DNA from 3 places in the Leisingera sp. ABM4_103 genome. Region 3 is predicted to be linked to each of the others. Evidence: riboswitches for the same ligand, from Rfam matches in the RefSeq annotation. Region 3 holds a riboswitch; each other region holds the start of a gene.

Region 1 (7,521 bases), 910 kb from region 3:
TCGGCGGGCTGTACCTGTTTCAGGACGTCGAGCATCCGGCGGTGATTGCCAGCGGGGCGAAGCCCGAAGGCGTGCCGCTGCGCCATGTGTTTAGCTTAAGCGAGCGCAATGCGATTGCCCGGTTCCTGGAGCTGAACGGGCTGGCGGAGCCGGTGATCCGGGCACGCGGCGTTGATGGGGCGGCGATCCTGCGGCAGAAGATGGGGTTCCTTGCCGTATCGGTGCTGACGGAGAAGGGCAATGACCTGTCGGGCCTGTCGCGGTCCGACCTGCGGCGGATGGCGGCGCGTCATGCGGATGAGCTGCCGGCGGAGTTCGAGGGGCTGGCGGCGCTGGTGCGCTGGGCCGAGGGGGGCGGCAAGTGGCCGCGGATCCGCTCGGACCATCCGGCCTATTTCTATTCCCTGCGGGCCTCGGACGCGGCCGACCGGGATCTGGTCAACATGCTGCTGGCGGAGCTGTGCCCGCATGACTTCCGGCAGCTGTTCATCTGCCACAAGGAGGAGTTTTACCGCCAGTACCGCGGCTGGCCGGAGACGAAAAAGGCCTATGCGGCGGAATTCCTGGCGCGGGAATATGCAGTGGACAAGGCCGGCGCGCGGGAGGCGCTGTTCGGCCATGAGCCGGATATGGAGGGGCGGATGCCGAAGCTGCCGCGCAACCGGCGCCAGGGGCTGGTAGAGCGGGTTGGCCCTTGGGGTGCGGTGAACCGGGGGAGGGGGCGCTAGAGATGTTCGGCTTTATCCGCCTGCTCTTGATCCTGATGGTGGTGCTGACCGTGGCCTATGGCGCGGTTTCGCTCTATTCGCGCGAGGTACGGCGGGCGAAGCTGAAACGACGCTGGAAAGACAAGGGGTTGACCGGCGACCGTGCGGCCTTCATCCAGCGGGGGCTGAGGCAGTATGACCGCTCGTTCCGGCGCAAGCTGATCCTCCTGGTCTATATCGTTCCGCTGGGAGCCATCGCGCTTCTGGTCTATGTCATTAACTTCATGTGAGGAGCTGCCCCGTGCGTTTCATCAAATGGGCCTTCCTGATCACCTTCTGGGTGCTGTTCGGCGCCTTCCTGCATTACACGCTGCCGCAGTACGATGTGGTGCGCATCGTCAACACCTATGAGGAGCGGCAGGAGCTGAACGACTGGACCCGGATCTTCTGGTCCAAGCCTGACGACCAGTCGGTGCAGCTGATCAACCGGGATGTGCAGTTTATCCAAGGGGTGCGCCCCAGCGGCCGGGCCATCGTCTATCGCAACGAAGACACCGGCTGGAGCTGGCCGCCCTATTTCAAGTTCGACACGGCCAATCTGTACACGGACGCCAATGACAGTATCTCGACCAGGGCCAATCCGGAGTGGGTGGCAGTCATGCATTATGGCTGGCGCAACGAGTTCCTGTCGATCTTCCCGAACGCGGTGTCGATCAAGCCGGTGGCGGGGCCGGAGGACAAGCCGACCAACTGGTTCTCGATCATCTTCCTGGTGTTGCTGGCCGCGGTCATGTGGGCCATCTATGTGCGCTGGCGCCGGTTCCGGCGGGCGCGAATCGACCCGATGATCGAAAGCGCCGAGGACAGTCTTTATGCCGCGGGCGATGCGATTTCCGAGCGGCAGGGCCGGTTCCGCCGCTGGCTGGACAGCTGGAAATCGAAGTGAGGAGAGGCCGCCGTCCGGGCGGCCTTTTCATTGGTCTTGAAGGCCTGCCGGCCGTCAGGCCTGCGGCGGCACCAGAACGAAGTTGCCGAAATGGGTTTTCTCCAGGAACTCATGCTGGGCCCTGGCGATGTCCTTGAGCGGGAAGACCTTGGCGAGCAGCGGCCGGATCTCGCCGCGCTCGATATATGAGATCAGGTTTGGAAATACCGGCTCGTCCCAGGCGGTGCAGCCGATCAGGGTGATGTCCTTGAGGTACATGTCCCGCATGTCCAAGTCGACAACCGGCCCGGCGATGGCGCCGCTGGACACCAGGCGGCCGCCGCGTTTCAGCAGCTTGAGCATCTGCGGGAAGCCGGTCCCCGCGACGTTGTCGACGACCACGTCCACGCTTTCCCCGCCCAGCTCCGCCAGCAGATCGCTGCCGCGGTCCAGAACGATATCCGCACCCAGGCCACGCAGCTGATCCATCTTGCTCTGGCTAGTGACCGCCGCCACCCGGGCGCCGCGGCGTTTGGCCAGCTGCACGGTGGCGGAGCCGACACCGCCGGAGGCGCCGGTCACAAGCACCAATTCGCCTGCGCGGACGTTTGCGCGGTGCAGCATGTTCTCGGACGTGCCGTAGGCGCAGGGGATCGTTGCCAGTTCCTCGTCCGACCAGGGGCAGTCAACGGCGAATACTTCGGAGGCCGGGACTTTGACGTACTGGGCAAAGGCGCCGTCGAAGTCCGAGGCCATCCAGACGTTGTCCATCACATCGTAGCCCTTGGGGCGCATGCAGGGCCGCACCAGAACCCGCTTGCCGGTCAGGGTCTGGCTGGCGCCTGGGCCGGCGGCGACAACCTCGCCGCAGCAGTCGGTGCCCTGGATCAGGGGGAAGGGGGTTGCCTTGTTCCAGCCGCCGTCGGCCTTTTGCTCGGCATGGGTCTCCTGATGGCCGGCGGCCGCGGCGGTGTCCGTTGTCACGCTGGAGGAATACCACCCGAGCCGGGTGTTGATTTCGGTGTTGTTCACCCCAGCTGCGAGGACCCGCAGCAAAAGCTCCCCCTCTGCGGGCTCCGGGATCGGTACGGCTTTGTATTCAAGCTTGTCATAGCCGCCGTTTCCGGTGGTCACGACGGCCATCATGGTTTTAACGCTGCTGTGTGTTTCGGGTCCGGGCATGGGCGGCCTTTTCTGATCACGCGGGGTTGGTGAAAGGTCTTTGAACTTGGCGCAATTATTGCCCGCAGGGCGGGGGCGGCGGCAAGGGCGGAATCCGGCGGCGCAGCCCGGCCTGCCTGCTGGCCACCACCCCGCGAATTGGTCCTTGTGTCTGGTTCGAGGGGAAATACACCAAAGATCAGCGCCTTGCCGCAAACAGGCTGGCGGATGCCGGTTTGAGATTTTGGACATCCCTGTCCCGCCGGCCCCCCCCAAACATGCATGTCTTTTTCCGGTTTCGGCGGGTCGGATTTGTCTCCGCTTGCGGGCCGGGATTAGGGCAATTTCCGCCTCAGCAAGGTGCCGCCCTTTCGGGGCGGAGAATTGGGAAGCTGGTGAAACTCCGGCACTGCCCCCGCAACGGTGACCCCGGGCAAGGCATGGAAAAAAACCACTGAAGCCAATGGCTTCGGGAAGGTGCCAGGCCCCGCCGCCGAATGGCCCCGGGACAGTCCGGAAACCAGCCTTGCCCCAAAAAACGTCAACCGCGGGCGGCGGCGGGGCGGTTGCAGGCGCGTGGCCTGCGATCTCTCCATCCATGCCCGCAGCCAAGCCAACCTGCCGCGGGGATGCGGCAAAGGAGAGAAGCAGATGCTTCAGGACAGCGAGATTCTGGCCAAACTGGTGGCCCGTCAGAAAAACTATTCCCTGGAACAGGCGTTCTATACCGATCCGGGCGTTCTGGATCTGGACATGCGGCAGATCTTCTATCGCGAGTGGCTGTTTGCCATTCCCGCCTGCGAGATCCCGAAGGCGGGCAATTTCGTGACCCATCAGGTCGGCGCCTACAACGTGATCATCGTGCGCGGCACCGATGGCCAGGTGCGCGCCTTCCACAATGCCTGCCGCCACCGCGGCTCGGTCGTCTGCAAGGCGAAGAAAGGCAATTCGCCCAAACTGGTCTGCCCCTACCACCAGTGGACCTATGAGCTGGACGGCTCGCTGTTGTGGGCGCGCGACATGGGGCCGGATTTCGATGCCTCCAAGCACGGGCTGAAGCCGGTGCACTGCCGCGATCTGGCGGGTTTGATTTACATCTGCCTGGCGGATGAAGCGCCGGATTTCGATGCATTTGCCGAGGTGGCGCGTCCCTATCTGGAGCCGCACGACCTGGGCAATGCCAAGGTGGCCTATGAAAGCTCGATCATCGAGAAGGGCAACTGGAAGCTGGTCTGGGAGAACAACCGCGAGTGCTATCACTGCGGCGGCAACCACCCGTCGCTGTGCCGGACCTTCCCGGAGGATCCGTCCGTCACCGGCATCGAAGGCGGCGAGACGCCGGCGCACCTGCAGAAGCATTTCGACCGCATCGAAGGCGCGGGCATCCCGGCACAGTTCAGGATCGACGCGCGCGGCCAGTACCGGGTGGCGCGGATGCCGCTGAACGAGGGCGCCGAGAGCTATACCATGGACGGCAAGGCGGCAGTAGCCAAGAAGCTGGGCCGGGTGCCCTTTGCCGATGCGGGCACGCTCCTGAAATTCCACTATCCGACCACCTGGAACCACTTCCTGCCGGATCATTCCATCGTGTTCCGCGTCACCCCGATCAGCCCGACCGAGACCGAAGTCACCACCAAATGGCTGGTGCACAAGGATGCCGTCGAAGGCCAGGACTATGACCTGAAGCGGCTGACCGAGGTCTGGGTTGCCACCAACGACGAGGACCGCATCGTGGTCGAAGACAACCAGCAGGGCATCAACTCGCCCGCTTATGAGCCCGGCCCGTACTCGGAAGTGCAGGAAAGCGGCGTGATCCAGTTCTCCAACTGGTATGCCGGGCACCTGACCCGCGCGCTGACCGGCCGCCACCTGATCGCGGCGGAGTAAGCGCATGGGACTGCAGGCCAATTTCGAGACGCTGGACGAGACCCTGGCGTGGAAGGACGACGAGATGCTGGAATGCGTCTCCGTGGTGCCGGAGGCGCCGAACACCGCCACCTTCAGCTTCCGCGCGCCGTCCGGCGCGTGGTTCAAATACCAGCCGGGCCAGTTCCTGACGCTGGAGCTGCCGGTGCCGGGCGGAACCGTTTGGCGGACCTATACCATCAGTTCGTCGCCGTCGCGGCCGCTGTCGATCTCGGTGACGGTGAAGGCGCAGGCGGACAGCATCGGCACCCGCTGGATGCTGGACAACCTGCGCCCGGGCATGTTCCTCAAGGCCTCTGGCCCTGCGGGCGTGTTCACCCTGCCCAAGCGTCCGAACGGCAAGTTCCTGTTCATCTCCGCAGGCTCCGGCATCACGCCCAGCCTGTCGATGACACAGTACCTGTTCGACCGCGGCCAGTCGCCCGACGTCTGCTTCATCAACTGCGCCAAGCGCCCCAGCGAGATCATCGCGCGGCGCCAGCTTGAGGGCATGGCGGCGCGGGTGCCCGGCATCAAGCTGCACTTCGTGGTGGAAGAGGACGATCCCTATCAGGTCTGGACCGGCTACCGCGGCCAGCTGAACCAGATCATGCTGGGCCTGATTGCCGGCGACTACCTGGAGCGCGAGGTCTACTGCTGCGGGCCGGATCCGTTCATGCAGGCCGTGCGCGACATGCTGAACGGCCTGGGCTTCGACATGGAGAACTACAACCAGGAAAGCTTTGGCGCGCCGGTGGAGACCGAGGCAGACGCGCCGGAGCTGGACGATGTGGTTCCCGAGGAAACCGCCGCCGCCGAGATCACCTTTGCCGCGTCGGGCGTGACCGCAAACTGCACCGAGACCGACACTGTGCTGGCGGTGGCCAAGGCGTCGGGGCTCAACATCCCGTCGGGCTGCACCTTCGGCATCTGCGGCACTTGCAAGGTCAAGAAGACCGCAGGCGATGTGCATATGGTCCACAACGGCGGCATCTCGGAAGAGGATGTGGAGGCGGGGTACATCCTGGCCTGCTGCTCCAACCCGATTGGCCGGGTTGAGGTCGCGATCTGACCATAAAGAAGGGCGCGCGCCGGCATGGCGCGCGCCCTTTTCCTTTCCAAGCGCCTGATCAGGCTTCCAGTGCCAGCTTGTGCACGTGGATTTCGTTGATCGGGTGGCTTTCGGCGCCGATGATGCCGGGCCGGGCGTGGCGGTAAAGCGAGCGCCAGTAGGGCTGGATGATGGTGCCGTCCTCGCGCATGAATTTTTCGATGCCTTCCATGTGCCCGCGGCGGGTGTCGGCGTCGGCAATGGCTGAGGCGGTTTCCAGCATGGAGTCGAACTCAGCGCTGGCCAGCCCGGTTTCATTCCAGGCAACGCCGGTTTTGTAGGCCAGCGTCAGCACCTGCACCCCCAGCGGGCGGTGGCCCCAGTCGGTGGAGCTGAACGGGTACTTGTCCCAGTCGTTCCAGAAGGTGTTGCCGGGCAGCACGGTGCGTTTGACCTTCAGCCCCGCATCGCGCATCTGCGCCGCCAGCGCGTCCGTGGTGTTGCGGCGCCAGTCGTCGTCGATGGAAATCAGCTCATGCTCGAAGTCGAGCATCCCGGCCTCCTCCATCAGCTGGCGCGCGGCCTCTGCATCGCGCACCGGCGCGCCGATATCGGCGTATTCCGGATGGATCGGGCAGACATGGTGGTTTTCCGCCAGGGTGCCGCGGCCGTCATAGCCGAGCTCCAGCAGCACCGCGTTGTCGCAGGCCAGCGCCAGGGCGCGGCGGACGCGGGCGTCGGCATAAGGTTGCATCCCGTCCACCTCGGCGTCGCGGTTGGTGCGCAGGACCAGGGTGTTGGCCGAGACCGACTCGCTGACGTTCCAGCCGATGGAGGTGAAGATGTCGACATACTCGCCCACGGTCTCGTAGGTCATGTCGATTTCTTCGGATTCTGCTGCCGACAGGTGGGTGGCGCCGTCGGTGCCGAAGTCAATGAACTCGATCCGGTCGAGATGGGCGCCTTCGCCCCACCACTGGTGGTCCGGGTCCTTTTCCAGCACCGCCTTAACACCGACCTCGTATTCGACCAGCCTGTAGGGGCCGGTGCCGATGGGGTCGGCGCCCGGATCGCCGGACCAGCCGTCCGGCACGATGGCGGCGGGGTATTCGGTCACCGCCGGGATGATGGTGATATCGGGGCGGGTGAGCTTCACCTTGAGGGTCAGCTCGTCCACCACCTCCAGCGCGCCTTCGGCGGGGCCGTCGCCGGCCTCGTTCTGCAGCGATCCCATGCGGGCGGCCATCGAGTTGCCTTCCCATTTGCCGTCGCACCAGCGGGCAAAGTTGTAGGCCACGTCCTTGGCCGTCAGGGTGCCGCGGCCATCGTTCCAGTGCACCCCGGGGCGGATGTGCAGCAGGTATTCGGTGGCGTCCTCGTTGACCTCCCAGCTTTCCAGCAGGCGGGGTTCAAAGGTGCCGTCGGCGTTGTACTGCACCAGGTATTCCATGTAGCCGCGCACCAGGTTGCCCAGCTGCGGCCAGTTGAACAGCGGCGGGTCGAGCAGCGCGCGCACCACCTGCTGGATGCGGATGGTGCCGCCTTCCTGGGCATTGGCCGCCGCTTGCACCGGCTGGCTGAGGCCGATCATCCCGTAGGCGGCAGAGGCGGTCACCCCCAGCGCGGTTGCGCGGCTCAGGAACTCGCGCCGGTCCAGCTTGTGTTGCGCAACTTCCTCCGCATGCATCCGCACCGCGGGGTGGAGAGATTCCCTGTTGTAGTATTTGGTCATTTTTATGGTCCTTTGGTTGAAGGCGTCCGCCCCTAGCATG
Region 2 (7,521 bases), 680 kb from region 3:
GTGAAATCCTGTTCCGCCATCCCCTGCCCGGCCGCGGTCATGCTGCCGCCGCACACCCGGTCCGGCCTGAGGCCGTCGCCTTTGCCCGCCGCCCGGGCCGCTTCGCCGACGTGATCGATTGCCGCTCAGGCGCCGCCATCGCCCGGCTGCAGCCGCCCGCAAGCCATCACTTCTATGGCCACGGCGCGTTCTCCCCGGACGGCAGCCGCCTGTTCACCACCGAAAACGATTATGAGAACGCCCGCGGCGTGATTGGCGTCTGGGACACTACCAGCGGCTACCGCCGCATCGCCGCCTTCCCCTCCGGCGGCATCGGGCCGCACGATATGCTGCTGCGCCGGGACGCGCCGGGGCTGGCTGTGGCCAACGGCGGGATTGAGACCCACCCCGACAGCGGCCGCGCCAAGCTGAACCTGCCGGACATGCGTCCGAACCTCAGCTACCTGAGCCTGGACGGCGCCCTGCAGGACCGGATGGAACTGCCGCAGGAGCTGCATCTGAACTCGATCCGCCACCTCGCCATGCGGGCGGACGGCACGGTGGGGTTTGCCATGCAGTGGCAGGGGGACGCGGGGGAGCTGGTTCCAATCGTTGGCCTCCACACGCCAGGAAGCCCCCCAAGGCTGATGGCAGACGGCGACCCGCGGGTTCTGAACCTCAACGGCTACGGCGGATCCATCGCGTTTTCGCCGGACGGTGCCTTGGTCGGCGTCACCTCCCCGCGCGGCGGCGTGCTGCAGCTGATGGACACCGCCAGCGGGGACCTCGTTCAGGAACACAGGATGGCGGATGTCTGCGGCCTCGCCCCGGCGCCCGGCGGCTTTGCTGCCAGCACCGGCACCGGCCAGTTATTTGCGGTCGCAGCCTCCGGCAAACAGCCGATGCACCGTGCCGGCCTTGCTTGGGACAACCACCTGATCCCGCTCGCCTGAACCTGTCCCTTCCCGGCTGCGAAGGCGCGTCCGCAACGGCGCGCCCTTTTCGTGTTGGCGCTCAGCGAAATCAAAACGAAAACACATCGTGACTCTCCGCGCGCAATACGCTAGAGAATCGCAACGAAAGGAAAGCAAATGGATGCCTCCGGCCGTCAGAACGAAATCATCGCCCTGCTGAACCAGCAGGACCGGGTCGAGGTCGAGGACCTCTCCCAGCGCTTTGGCGTCTCGTTGCAGACGGTGCGGGCAGACCTGCGCGACCTTTCGGCCCGGGGCGCGCTGTCGCGCGTGCATGGCGGTGCGGTGCGGCTCAGCTCCGCTGCAAGCCAGGATTACGCCGACCGGCGCAAGCTGAACGCAAGCGGCAAGCAATTGATGGCTGCCGCCGCGGCCGAACTGATCCCCGACAATTGCTCTCTCACCCTCAACATCGGCACCTCCACCGAACAGGTGGCCCGCGCTCTGTCGGGCCATCGCGGGCTGACGGTGATATCCAACAATATCAACATTATCAGCATGATGATGGGCGGACAGGCCAAGGAGCTGATCCTGGCCGGCGGCACCGTCCGGCAAAGCGACGGCGCCATCGTCGGCGAGGACGCGGTCGAATTCATCTCCCGCTACAAGGTGGATTTTGCCGTCATCGGCGCCTCGGCGCTGGATGCCGACGGTGCGGTGATGGACCACGACGCCCGCGAAGTCTCTGTCGCCCGCGCCATCCTCAAGAACGCACGGCAAAAGGTGCTGGTCTGCGACGGCAGCAAGTTCGACCGCTCCGCCCCGGTGCGGATCTGCGACGTGGCCGATCTGGATGTGGTGATCACCGACCGGCCCGTGCCCGTAGAATTTGCCGAGGCCGCCCGCGCCGCCGGAACCCGCATCCTGACCGCAGGACAAAACGAAAGCAGCGAAAATGACTGACACCCCTGTAACGGACCTTTTCATCATCGGCGGCGGCATCAATGGCTGCGGCATCGCCCGCGATGCGGCAGGCCGCGGCCTGTCGGTGACGCTGGCAGAGATGAACGATCTTGCCTCCGCCACCTCCTCCGCCTCGACCAAATTGTTCCACGGCGGCCTGCGTTATCTGGAATACTTTGAGTTCCGGCTGGTCCGCGAGGCGCTGATCGAACGCGAGGTGCTGCTGAAAGCCATGCCGCACATTTCCTGGCCGATGCGCTTTGTGCTGCCCTTTCACAAGGACATGCGGTTTGACAGCGAGACACCCACATCCAAGCTGCTGACCACCTTCATGCCGTGGATGAAGGGCCGCCGCCCGGCCTGGCTGATCCGGCTGGGCCTCTTCATGTACGACAGCCTTGGCAAACGCGGCATCCTGCCCGGCACCGCCAAGCTGGACCTGACAAGCGACCCGGCGGGCCGCCCCCTGAAAGGCAAATTCAAAACCGCGTTCGAGTACTCCGACTGCTGGATTGAGGACGCCCGCCTGGTGATGCTGAACGCGCGCGACGCCATGGCCCGCGGCGCCAGCATCCTGACCCGGACCGAAGTGCTGTCCGCGGACCGCAAGGCCGATCACTGGCTGATCCGCACCAAGGACCACGCCACCGGCGCGGAGCAGGAGCACCGCGCCAGGATGCTGGTCAACGCAGGCGGCCCTTGGGTCGCTGACGTGCTGCACCAGAAGCTGGGCCAGAACAGCCGCGAGAACATCCGCCTGGTGCGCGGCAGCCATATCGTGGTGCCGAAACTGTTCGACCACGGCCGCTGCTATTTCTTCCAGGGCACCGACGGGCGGATCATCTTTGCCATTCCTTACGAGCAGGATTTCACCCTGATCGGCACCACCGACGCCGACCACCCGGACCCGGACACCGCACCGGTCTGCACCGAAGCCGAGCAGGATTATCTGGCGGCCTTTGCCTCCGAATACTTCGAGAAGCCGGTGACGCGCGACGATATCGTCTGGACCTACTCCGGCGTGCGCCCGCTTTATGACGACGGCGCCAGCTCAGCCACCGCGGCCACCCGCGAATACGTGCTGACGCTGGACCAGGCGCAGGCGCCGCTGCTCAACGTCTTCGGCGGCAAGATCACCACCTACCGCAAACTGGCCGAGGCGGCTCTGGCCAAGATCGGCGAGGTGTTCCCGCAGCTGCCCGCCGACTGGACCGCAGGCGTGGCCCTGCCCGGCGGCGATTTCCCGGTGGCGGATGTGGCAAAGCTGACATCCAAACTGGCCGCGGACTATCCGTTCCTGACACCCTACTGGGCGGGCCGGATGATCCGCGCCTATGGCACCGAGGCCTGGGAGGTGCTGGGCGACGCCAAAACTGCCGGTGATCTGGGCCAGGACTTTGGCGCCACCATCACCGCGCGGGAGCTCGACTGGGCGATTGCCCGCGAATGGGTGCGCGCGGGCGACGATTACCTGTGGCGGCGCACCAAGCTGGGCCTGCGGCTGGATGAAACCCAGCGCGCGGCGGTGGATACCTACATCCAAGGCAAGGCTGCACAGCTCGCCGCATAAAAGTGTTTTGCCCGGCGGCACCGCCGGGCTGCGCCTGCCTGCCCCCCGGCAGGCGCATTCGCGCCTACCCAGGCAGGCTACGCCCTCAGCTTAAAACTCGACGCCCTTTTGCGCCTTCACCCCGGCGCGGAACGGGTGCTTGATCTGGCCCATCTCGGTCACCAGATCGGCGATCTCGATCAGCTCTTCCTTGGCGTTGCGCCCCGTCAGCACCACATGCGTCATCGGCGGCTTGTGCTCCACCAGGAACTCCAGCACCTCCTCCAGGTCCAGATACTCATAGCGCAGCGCGATGTTGATCTCGTCGAGCAGCACCATGGTGTTGCGCTCATCCAGGATCATCTCCTTGGCCTTCTCCCAGCCCTTCTGCGCGGCGGCGATGTCGCGCGCCTTGTCCTGGGTCTCCCAGGTGAACCCCTCGCCCATCGCATAGAACTGGCACAGGTCGCTGAAGTTCTCCTCGATCAGCGTCCGCTCGCCGGTCTGCCAGGCGCCCTTGATGAACTGCACCACGGCGCAGGGCATCTTATGGGCGATGCAGCGCATGATCATGCCGAACCCCGACGAGGATTTTCCCTTGCCCGGCCCGGTGTGAACGATGATCAGGCCCTTCTCGCCGTCCTTGGTCTTCATCATCCGGTCGCGCGCGGCCTTCTTCTTGGCCATTTTCGACGCGTGACGGGCGGCTTCTTCCTCTGAGATGCCGGTTTCAGACTTTTCGCTCATGGGGGCTCTCCAGCTGTTTGACCCCATGTCTTGACAAAGAAGGGCGCGATAGCGCAAGGGGGTTTCGCTGGTTCCTGCGAAAGCAGGCGAAGAGGGAATGTGAAGGCCGCCAAATTTCTTTGGATTGCCGAAGCACAGCCGCCCCCGCGACCGTGACCGGATGAGGCCGCCATGCCACTGGGAGAGACCCCCGGGAAGGCAGGATGGCCGGCAAGGCAAAACGCCTTGGCATCCGCAAGCCGGGAGACCTGCCAGCGAGAGAGATAACAACGGGCGGGCGGGGTGTTCCGCGACCGGTTGAGGGGCTGGCACGCTGCAGCCCCCTTTCGGCCTTCCCGCACGCCTGCCGCGACAGGAGACGCGCCGATGGCTGACGATATGGCAGGCAAGACTGCCAGCACCCCAAAACCGGTCACGCTGACCGTTTGCCTCACCTGCCGCCGCGAGGGCGCCGACCCCGAGGCCGCCCGCCCCGGCGCCATCCTGCACGCCGCATTGGAAGAGGCCGGAATGCCCGAAGGCGTCCGCCTGCGCGGTGTTGAATGCCTGTCCTCCTGCAAGCGCGGCTGCGCCGTTGCACTGGTCGGCGGCACAGAGCGCTGGACCTATGTCTACGGCGACCTCGACCCGGACCAGCACGTCCCCGAAATCCTGGAAGGCGCTGCAGCCTACGCCGCAACAGCCGACGGCGTCGTGCCCTGGCGCGAACGCCCGCAGACCTTCCGCAAGCAATCCGTTGCCCGCATCCCGCCGGCCAAGTTCTTCTCCGAGGAGTAATCATGAGCGACCTCAACAAGATCCCCGTCACCGTCATCACCGGCTTCCTGGGCGCGGGGAAAACCACCCTGATCCGCCACCTGATGCAGAACCCGCAGGGCAAGCGCCTGGCCGTGGTGGTGAACGAGTTCGGCACCGCCGGCGTGGACGGCGACATCCTGAAGTCCTGCGCCGATGAGAACTGCCCGGCGGAAAACATCATGGAGCTGGCCAATGGCTGCATCTGCTGCACCGTCGCGGATGACTTCATTCCCACCATCGAACAGCTGATGGACCTGCCGGAAAAGCCGGATCACATCGTGATCGAAACCTCCGGCCTGGCCCTGCCGAAACCGCTCCTGAAGGCTTTCGACTGGCCCGCGATCCGCTCCCGCATCACCGTTGACGGCGTGATTGCGCTGGCCGATGCCGAGGCGGTTGCCAAGGGCCAGTTCGCCCCCGACCTGGACGCGGTTCAGGCCCAGCGCGAGGCCGATGACAGCATCGACCACGAAACCCCGCTGTCCGAGGTGTTCGAGGACCAGATTTCCTGCGCCGACATCGTTCTCTTGTCCAAGGCTGACCTGGCCGGCGACGAGGGTGTCGAGAAGGCCCGCGCCGTGATCGAGGCCGAAGCGCCCCGCAAGCTGCCGATCCTGCCGATGAGCGAAGGCGTCATCGACCCGCGCATCATCCTGGGCCTGGGCGCCGCTGCCGAGGACGATCTGGAGGCCCGCCCCAGCCACCACGACGGCCACCACGACCACGAGCATGACGATTTTGAAAGCATCGTTGTCGAAATGGGCGAAGTCTCCGACCCGGAAGCGCTGCAGAATGCCATCGTGAAACTCGCCCGCGAGCGCAACATCCTGCGCGTCAAAGGCTATGTCGCGGTGGAGGGGAAACCGATGCGGATGCTGGTTCAGGCCGTGGGCGAGCGCCTGCGTGCGCAGTACGACCAACCCTGGGGCGCGCAGCCGCGCAAGACCGCCCTGGTGGTCATTGCCGAGCACGACGACATCGACGAACAGGCCATCCGCGCCGAGCTGGGAGCGTAAGCAATGCCGGTCTGGCGCTTCATTTCAAATGACATTGCCCGGCCGCAGGCCGGGCTGCGCCCGACCCTCCCGTCAAACCAAAGGTTTGCCTCCGGCAAAATGGGAGGGCGCATTCGCACCCTCCCAGGCTCGGGCGCAGCCCTCAGAGCGCCCATTGCTTACCAGAATACAAAGGCCTGACCCATGCACGTCGTCTTCCGCGAAAGCCACGGCCTTGACGAGACCGATACCCCGCAGGACCTCGGGCAGACGCCTGCGGACCTTGTGGTGCTGTCCTTCTCCGACAGCGACCTCGGCGCCTTTGCGGCAGGCTGGCACCGGGCGGACGGCAAACTGCCCAGCTTGCGCCTCGCCAACCTGGTGGCGCTCAAGCACCCGCTGTCGGTCGACGTCTACGCGGAACAGACGCTGGAGGGCGCCAAAGGTGTCCTCGTCCGCCTTATCGGCGGCGAAAGCTACTGGTCCTATGGCCTTGCCACCCTGCAGGACCTCGCCCGCCGCAAGGGCATTGCGCTGGCAATCCTGCCTGCCGACGGGCGCGAGGATGCGCGGCTCGACGAGCTGTCCACCCTGCCCGTCTCCACCCTGCGCCGCCTGCAATCCCTGTGCGACGCCGGCGGTGCGGTCGCGGCTCAGGCCGCGCTGGCCCAGCTGTCGCTGGCGGCAGGCCTTTACGCCGGGCCGGTGATCGGCCTCAAAACCACCCCCGAGCATGGCTTCTATGACCCGGCCAAGGGCGTGCTGGCCGACCTGCCGCCGCAGGACAAACCGCTGGTGCTGGTGAGCTTCTACCGCTCCTACCTCACCGCCGCCGACACCGCCCCGGTGGATGCGCTGATCGAAGAGCTGCGCGCGCGCGGCTACGCCGCTTATGGCGCCTTTGCCGCCAGCCTCAAGGCCCCCACCGCCGCCGATTGGCTGCGCGAAAAGCTGCCCGGGCTGAACCCGGCTGCCGTCATCAACGCCACCGCCTTTTCCGCTCAAGGCACCGACGGCAGCGCCTCACCGCTCAGCACGACCGGCTGCCCGGTATTCCAGGTCGCCCTCTCCACCGCCCGCAAGAAAGACTGGGCCGAGGCCGACCGCGGCCTGTCGCCCGCCGACCTCGCCATGCATGTGGTGCTGCCGGAGGTGGACGGCCGCATCTTCGCAGGCGTCGTCAGCTTCAAATCGCCGGGCAAGAAAGACCCGGACCTGCAGTACTCCCGCTTCGCCCACCGCGCCGACGCAGACCGGATCAAGGCCGCCATCGACCGCGTGGAGGGCTGGCTGCGCCTCGCCAAGCTGCCGAACACTGACAAGCGCCTCGCCCTGATCCTCTCCACCTACCCCGGGAGAGACCACAACCTCGCCCATGCCGTCGGCCTCGACGCGCTGGCCTCCTGCGACGAGATCCTGCGTGAGCTGGCCGCCCAGGGCTACGCCGCCGAAACGCTGGAAAACACCGGCCTGCGGCTGATGGAAGAGACCCTGAGCGTCCCGCTCGCAGAGTACAAGACCGCCCTCGCCACCCTGCCGCAGGAGTTGCAAGAGCGGCTGACGGAGGCCTGGGGCA
Region 3 (7,521 bases):
AGAACACCCGGGGCAATCTATACACCTTCAACCAGTTGAACCGCTTTGCCGAGCTAGCCGGAAATGAGCAAATCCGGATGGCAGCAAATACCAGAACATTGCAGGAATTCGCCCGCGGCTGGAGCAGCGAGCATGCGCTTTCGGAGCCGCTGACCGGTGCAATGTTTGATATCCTGGTCGATATCTTTCATGAGCGTCTACTGGTGCATCGGCTGATCACGCCTGAAATGGAGGATCTGTCCGACCATCTGGAGGAGTCGCCCTACTACAGCGATGTCATGCAGGCGCTGTTTGACGAGAGCTATGCGGCTGATCCTGAAGGATTTCGTATCGCGCTGCTGGAGGCGCGTGACTTTCTGGGCGCCTATCTGGCGGCGGCCTGGAGCATGCTGGATGCGGAAACCCTCACCTATGCGGCGGTGGGGGAGGCGCTGCTTGCAGTTGACCGTGCAACAACCGGCGGCGCATTTCAAACGATCATTGAAGGCAACTTCAGGATGCGCGGTGTCGGGCTGTTCGAGGCCGGGCCGCGTGTCTCAGAAGGGGATGAGGACAGCCACGCGCATTCGGTGCGGACACGGGTGCCTGACGAATGATTGCCTATTGTCTGTAATTTCTATCGTTTTTGTGCTACTTTCATCCGCAGGGGGACTTTTCCGAAAAATCGGGTTAGCGCTGATTGCGGCCGCGGAAACGCGAAAAGGTCTTCTAGTGTTGTTCCATAGCCACGGGAGTGTGTACGGTGGCCGAGTTTTTACTGAGTTTTTCCGAAGTGCTGTTATTTGGACGTTTGATCGACGACATCAAGATTGTTCCCAAATTTGCGGGGGCCATTGTTGGCACGGTCAAAAATGAGCAGAACTTGAGAGGTACGGCAGTCAACGGTGAAACACTCGTGCCGGGTGACAAGGTTCTGGTGATGGCTCAGACCAACAAGGGGCAAAACGGCCTCTACAAAGTTGGAGCGGGAGAGAACAACCCATGGGAAGGTCAGCAGCAATTCCCTGTAGGGGCTATTGTCGAAATTGCCCACGGCCCGCGTCAAGGGCTGTGGAGACAAGTCGGCAATTTCAGTGCCGGAGAGCAGGAGTTTTCCCGGGCCGGAAAACGGCAGAAAAAGGGCCGTGGGCGCAATAACCTGTTGGCTGATCAGCTGAGTGAAGATGCCAATCTCGCGCGGATCTACGGATTTTCATACGAGGGCACGTATTTTGAGCTTCCAGAGCCAGTGATCTTCCTGGTGCATGGCGACGGCGAAAGTGCGACAGACAGTAACAAACCCGGGGATCAGGCTGCCCGTGCTCCACTTGATCCTTCCAAGACCGGCGTTGCCTCAGCTGAATACCAGATCGCAAACGATATCCGGGTGTGGGACTATGATAAGGCCGATTACACAATCCGGATGGATGTTATGACCGGTATGCTGGAACAGGTTCTGCTGGATGTCTACTTTGGCGGCGGTGGTCCTGACATAAGCGGTGCCAAGGTGAGCGGCGCCAAGGTCAGCGGTGCAAAGGTGAGCGGAGCTAAAGTCAGCGGTGCGAAGGTCAGTGGTGCCAAGGTAAGCGGTGCCAAGGCCCGCGGTTCCGGCGACTGATTCCGTGTTCGGTAAATGTTTGCACGCTAAAGAGCGTAGGGTCTCCGCGCCTCGGGCGCGAACTTGACCGCCGGTCGGGTCAACGGGGTCAGAACCCTGCCTTCTTCAACCCTTCGACAAAGTGCTGGGTGTCTTCTTCCAGCCGGTCAGGCTGCACCTTGGCCCAGCGTTCCAGCGAAAAGTTGGGATGCGCTTCGCGGTGCCTGTCTGCCATGCTGCGGGCCTGTTCCATCTGGCCCAGCTGCGCATAGCTGGCGGCAAGCATACGCTGGCCCTCTGTCGGGTTGTTCATCTTCGTCAGCGTGCCGATCACCGCATCATATTCCTTGAGATTGTAATAGGCCCCGCCCAGGTGCCAAAGGTACTGGTCCGGAAAATAGGGGTTTAGCCGCATGGCCTGCTGCAGGTTTCCGATTGCGGCTTCGTTATCGCCGGAATGGGCCAGCGCATCGGCATAGTCCGACAGGAGGTCCGCATCGTTGGGGTTCAGCGCCAGAGCACGGCGGTAGGCGCCGAGCGCGGCATCGTGCTCCTTCCGGTACAAATGCACAAAACCAAGCTCGCCAAAGCCGCGGGCGTCGGTCGGATCCAGCTCCACGGCCCGTTGCGCATAAGACAACGCCGTATCCAGCGCGTGCTCGGCATCCTTGGCCCAGGAGTAGCGCCAGTCGATATTCATGGTCCGGGAGATCGCGGCAGAGGCCCGGGCATAGTCCTGGTCGCGGGCGAGGGCGCGCTCATACAGGGTCTGCGCTTCGTGGTTGTCCTGCCTTGTATAGCGGAAGATATACTGCTGCCCGCGCAGGACATACCCGTATGCGGCAAGGTCGGCGGGTGCCGTCTGCGCCATACGCTTGCGTTCCTGCGCCTCAATCAGAACGGCCGTAGAAGCCACGATAGCGTCAGTTACCTCGTCCTGGATGGCAAAGATGTCATCAATATTTCGGTCGTACCGTTCCCCCCAGATGGTGCGGCCGGTCTCCGCGTCGATCAGCTCAATTGCAATCCGGACCCGCGCGGCGGCTCTCCGGACGCTGCCGCGCGCGACGTAGCGCACCCCCAGTTCCCGCGCGGCATCCTGAGGCGGCATGGTGCTGGCTTTGAAAAAGAAGGCTGAGTTGCGGGCAATGACAAAAAGGTTTTTGAACTTGGACAGGTTGAGGATGATGTCCTCGGTCAGCCCGTCGGCAAACCAGCTGTCGGACGGCTCGCCGCCCAGACTGCCAAATGGCAGCACGGCAACCGAAGGGATCCCAGGCGGCGGGCGGTGCGCGGGCCGTGTTTCCGGCCGCCGGGTTGCCGCCATCGTTGCGCCCGCGACTTCGCTGCGGACACAATAGGCCGCGACAGGCTCCGTGATGTTCTTGAGCTGCTGCGGGCCGAGGAACTCGAAGCCAAAGCGCAGCCGGTTGCGGATCTGCTCGTAGACGGACGCACTCACAAAAACCCGGCCCGGTTCGGCGATCTCCTGCAGCCGGGCGGCAATGTTGACGTTGTCGCCATGGATACCTCGGTCATCGACCAGAATTTCGCCCATATGCACACCGGCGCGAAACCGGAGGTGCTGATCGTCCGGCCGTGCACGGTTGTTTATCTCGGCAATACGGTGCAGCTCGACGCCAAACTCCACAGCATGCGTGGCTGTCTCAAACAGCGCCAGAACCCCATCGCCGCGGACCGCCACCACTTGCCCCTCATGTGCCTGGCAAGCCGCTTCCAGCTGTTCCAAGAGGGATTTCAGGGCACTGTAGGTATCGATTTCATCATTGCCCATAAGCCGGGCATAGCCGACGACATCGGCAAACAGCACCGCACCAAGCTGGCGGCGGACTCTTGTTGTCTTTTTTTGGCCGCTCACAAGCTGTCCTCCTCCTGTGAGTGCGGGCTGGGGCCGCTGGTATTCGCGCTCATCCTTCTAGCGGGTTGTCCGGGCCGGGCGGCCAGACCCAGCCAGCGGCTTCTGCGCCGCGGAAACTTACGCGCGGGCCCGCGCCAAGCTCCTGCGCCAGCGCTTTGCGGCTGGCGTCCCATTCCTCGCGCAGGAGGCCGACAGTGACCATGTCAAAGAACCGGCCTTCTGCAAACCATGCGGCCCGCATTCTGCCTTCGGTCGCAAAGCCGGCACGCGCGGTCAGGTGCTTGCTGCGGGTATTGTCGGCACGGTAGTATGATGTAACGCGATTTAGCCCGATCTGCCGGAAGGCAAAGTCCAGAAGCAGCGCCAGGGCGCGTATCCCCACACCCTGCCTGCGCTTGGATTCTTCGATAAACATGGCAATGACGGCATCACGGTTCACCGCTGAGATGCTATCCAGCCCGGTGATACCGCACAGCTCACTGGACTCCGTGGTAAGTGCGAACCAGCACTTATTCGCGTTTGCCTTTGTATCGGACAATAGCTCCCATGACTGCTCCAGCCCCTGTGCGCTGAGCGGCACGCGGTTCGAGCGATCAAAACATGCCATGTCAGCAATGTTCTGAAGCCAGCCTGCGGCTGTGGCGAGGTCCGCTGTTTCAAGCGGCCTGAGCTGAAAACCTGCTGAGTTCCGGTCCGGCATCCGCCGCCCCCTTTCGGTTTGCGGTACGCGCCTTCCCCGGCGCCAAGCCTGGCGGGGAAGACATGGCTTCAGACTTATACCACAATTCCGGCCGGTCTTGGGGCGAAGAGCGGCCGGATGTCAAAGCGGCCGAACGGGGGCACGCCATTGGGTCCGGCCGTCCGCCGAGGTTTGCACGGAAGCTGCTGGTGAAGAAAAACGGAAACAGCCGTCTTTTAGGGTTGCGACTCTGCGATGCTATCAGTAAACCCCGCCGCAGTGGACCGATAGCTCAGCTGGATAGAGTACTTGACTACGAATTAAGGGGTCGGGGGTTCGAATCCTCCTCGGTCCGCCACTTCCCCCTCTTGTCGCGCGACACATAGTTCTGCCATTTGCGACAGAACCTTTCCTTTTGCGTGTCTCCAACTGTCCTGTTCGCGCCTCCTGTTCCGCTAGTGGTCAAGCGTTCCCTGATTTTACCTTCGGAAGACCTCGTGTCGCAGAGAGGGCAATACAGGGTGGGAGCGCAGTTGTTGCCGCTTGAAGCGAACTGGTATCACTCTGGGGACCGGGGCCGCGAGGGTTTTAACGCCGGGTTGCGAGGCGAGATTCTAAACGGGAAGCCTTCTGCAGGTCAGAAGAGCCCCAAATCCTGATCGAACAAGGGGCAAGGAAAACCCAATACCGGCAGAACGTACTGTGCTTTGGACTATCTCTGCCGGGCTCGGGCAATCAACAATCCGGTGGTGGTCTTAGCCTGCCAAACCGGGGCACACGAAAGGAACGCCGTTGGCAACCGGCCACCGTTTGCGCGCATCACTCAGGCTTGCCAGCTGGCCGTTGAAGTCCGGAAACAGTCATCTGCAGTGCCAATCCCGTGACTGAGCAGAAGGCAAGACGCTTGACTCAGAAATTCGGTTTTGCCATTCAACCAGTGTGACCGGTTCCGCAAGTGTTTCAATGCGCAGCGGAAGAAATAGGGAACACGGTGCGGCGTACCCAAAAGGGACCAAATCCGTGACTGCCCCCGCAACTGTGAGCGGTGAGTGACGCTGAAGACGCCACTGGGATCATCCCCGGGAAGGCCAGCCGAACCAGGACCCGCGAGTCAGGAGACCTGCCGGACGCAAGGACCGAGGCCCCGCTTGCGGAGTTTCTGCCCTTTTCCACCGGACGCCGGGGTGAGCGTCTGGCGCGACGGCCGTTCCGGCAACTCCGTGCCAATACTCCCCGTTGTTCATTCCTGATTGCAGGTGCGCCTGCATCGTCGAATGAGGACGAAATGAAACTGAACTATCTGGCCGCAGCACTGGCCGTTTCCCTGCCTGCCGCCGCGTCGGCGCATTTCCAGCTGAATTACACCGAAAGAGCGCTGATCGAGAAGCCCGGTGACGTGCCGATGGGCCTGGTTTTCTGGCATCCCATGTCAAACGGATACGCTATGGACATGGGCGCGCCGGAAGAATTCTTCATGATCCACAAAGGCGAAAAGACCGACCTTTCGGATCGCCTTGAACCCGCCACTTTCAAGGGCGCTGAAAACGAAGCTTCGGCCTACAAGGCGTCCGTCCCGGTGAAACGCTCCGGCGACTATGTCGTGGTGACCGTGCCTTCGCCCTACTACGAGGAAAGCGAAGATATCTATATTCAACAGATCTCAAAAGTCGTGCTGAACCGAAACACTTTGCCGACCGACTGGGATAAGCCGGTTGGTCTGGCCACCGAAATTCTGCCGTTGAACAAGCCTTACAACGTGATCGTCGGATCCACCTTTTCCGGTCAGGTTCTGGCGGGCGGCGCGCCGGTCCCCGGTGCTGAAATCGAGATCGAGTTCATGGCGGCCGAGCCTGACCTCAAAGCGTTTTCGGCCACCGATCCCACCGTGGGTGAGATGCCGGGCGGAGCGATCGTTGCTATCGCGGACCAGAACGGCGTGTTTTCCTTCGGCATCCCGAAAGCAGGCTACTGGGGTTTTGCCGCTCTGGGGTCCGGCCCGGTAACCGAGCACGACGGCAAGGAACTCAGCCAGGATGCTGTGCTGTGGATCCACGCTGAAGAGCTGAAGTGAAAGCAGACCGATGCATATCGTAGACGGCGCTCTGTCAAACCCGGTAGTGATTGGCGGCGCTGTTGCTGCAGCCGGCGGTATCGCCATGGGTCTGCGCAGCCTGCCGCTGGAGCGCATTCCGGCGGCAGGGGTTCTTTCGGCCAGTTTCTTCGTGGCTTCACTGATACATGTCCCGATCGGGCCCAGTTCGGTTCACCTGATCCTGAACGGGCTGGCCGGGCTGGTTCTGGGATGGGCCGCGTTTCCGGCACTGTTTGTCGGGTTGTTGTTGCAGGCGGTGTTCTTTGGCTTTGGCGGGCTGACCGTGCTGGGCGTGAATGCCGTGAATATCGCCTTGCCCGCTGTTCTGGTGGGACTGGCTTTCCGCCCGCTGGTGGCTCGCGGCTCGCCGCTGCACGGCGCGATCTGGGGCGGTATCGGAGGCGGAGCTGCGATAGCGGCAACGACATTGGCCGTAGCCTTCTCGCTAATGCTGTCCGGCGATGAGTTCATTCTAGCCGCCAAGCTTGTCTTCTTCTCGCATATACCTGTGATGGTTATCGAAGCGCTTCTGTCAGGCGCCGCAATCTTCCTGGCCCGGCGGGTGAAACCTGAGCTGTTCTTTGACACGAAAGGCAGCCTGACGTGATCCGGTCCTGTGTTCTGATTCTTGCTCTTCTCGCACCACTGCCGGCATTGGCCCACAATGTGATCTCTGCAGTATTCCCCTCCGGCTCGGATATCGAGGGCGAGGTTGGCTTTTCCAATGGTGCAATGGCTCCGGACTTGCTGATCGAAGTCTTTGACGAAGCTGGGAGCAAGCTGGGTGAAACCAATACGGACTCCGACGGCTTTTTCCTGTTCACACCGTCGGAGCCGGTAACGCATGTGTTTCGCGGCGACCTTGGCGCTGGCCACGTTGCGGAAGTGATCATGGATGCGGCAGAGGTCGCGCAGATCCTGGGTCAAAACCCGCGCAGGCTAATGCCTGCGGCCGGCGGCACAACTGAAGCCCCCTCATCCGCCGCGGCTGCCGGCCTGTCCGGTGAGGCCCGCGCTGAGCTGGCCGCCATGATTTGCAACGAACTGCGCCCGCTCCGGCAGGAACTGACCGCGTTCAAGAACAAGTCGGACTTTCAGTCTATCCTTGGCGGCATCGGCTATATCTTTGGCTTGTTCGGGCTGGGCTTCTACATCGCCGCGCAGCGCAAGATTGGCGGCAGCTCATGACCTATGTTCTGACCGGCGCTGAAAAACCGCTCAGCGGCATCGGCGTTTTCCGCGCCAAGGTCACCACGCTTGATCCTCGGATGCGCATCGTGATGAGCGCGGCTTAT

The links. Region 3 has a riboswitch for cobalamin ahead of ACXAED_RS06045 (DUF4198 domain-containing protein). Riboswitches for the same ligand answer to the same signal wherever they lie in the genome.
Region 1: linked by a shared signal. The riboswitch ahead of ACXAED_RS10575 (aromatic ring-hydroxylating oxygenase subunit alpha) and the one ahead of ACXAED_RS06045 (DUF4198 domain-containing protein) in region 3 are both predicted to bind cobalamin.
Region 2: linked by a shared signal. The riboswitch ahead of ACXAED_RS02930 (DUF1636 family protein) and the one ahead of ACXAED_RS06045 (DUF4198 domain-containing protein) in region 3 are both predicted to bind cobalamin.

The regions. Positions count from the first base shown of each region.
Region 1 covers NZ_JBSWTU010000005.1:1,835,789-1,843,309, forward strand. The annotation lists gene ACXAED_RS10555 (DUF6638 family protein) at 1-728, shown strand, start outside; gene ACXAED_RS10560 (hypothetical protein) at 731-997, shown strand; gene ACXAED_RS10565 (DUF1523 family protein) at 1,009-1,653, shown strand; gene ACXAED_RS10570 (alcohol dehydrogenase family protein) at 1,708-2,814, opposite strand; cobalamin riboswitch at 3,135-3,336, shown strand; gene ACXAED_RS10575 (aromatic ring-hydroxylating oxygenase subunit alpha) at 3,445-4,680, shown strand; gene ACXAED_RS10580 (FAD-binding oxidoreductase) at 4,685-5,770, shown strand; gene ACXAED_RS10585 (ABC transporter substrate-binding protein) at 5,829-7,481, opposite strand.
Region 2 covers NZ_JBSWTU010000005.1:247,385-254,905, forward strand. The annotation lists gene ACXAED_RS02910 (DUF1513 domain-containing protein) at 1-932, shown strand, start outside; gene ACXAED_RS02915 (DeoR/GlpR family DNA-binding transcription regulator) at 1,071-1,856, shown strand; gene glpD (glycerol-3-phosphate dehydrogenase) at 1,849-3,426, shown strand; gene cobO (cob(I)yrinic acid a,c-diamide adenosyltransferase) at 3,517-4,152, opposite strand; cobalamin riboswitch at 4,204-4,422, shown strand; gene ACXAED_RS02930 (DUF1636 family protein) at 4,519-4,929, shown strand; gene cobW (cobalamin biosynthesis protein CobW) at 4,932-5,966, shown strand; gene cobN (cobaltochelatase subunit CobN) at 6,150-7,521, shown strand, end outside.
Region 3 covers NZ_JBSWTU010000005.1:924,598-932,118, reverse strand. The annotation lists gene ACXAED_RS06070 (gluzincin family metallopeptidase) at 1-596, shown strand, start outside; gene ACXAED_RS06065 (hypothetical protein) at 743-1,597, shown strand; gene ACXAED_RS06060 (adenylate/guanylate cyclase domain-containing protein) at 1,686-3,455, opposite strand; gene ACXAED_RS06055 (GNAT family N-acetyltransferase) at 3,505-4,155, opposite strand; tRNA gene ACXAED_RS06050 (tRNA-Arg) at 4,416-4,492, shown strand; cobalamin riboswitch at 5,062-5,276, shown strand; gene ACXAED_RS06045 (DUF4198 domain-containing protein) at 5,420-6,205, shown strand; gene cbiM (cobalt transporter CbiM) at 6,216-6,833, shown strand; gene ACXAED_RS06035 (cobalt ABC transporter permease) at 6,830-7,414, shown strand; gene cbiQ (cobalt ECF transporter T component CbiQ) at 7,411-7,521, shown strand, end outside.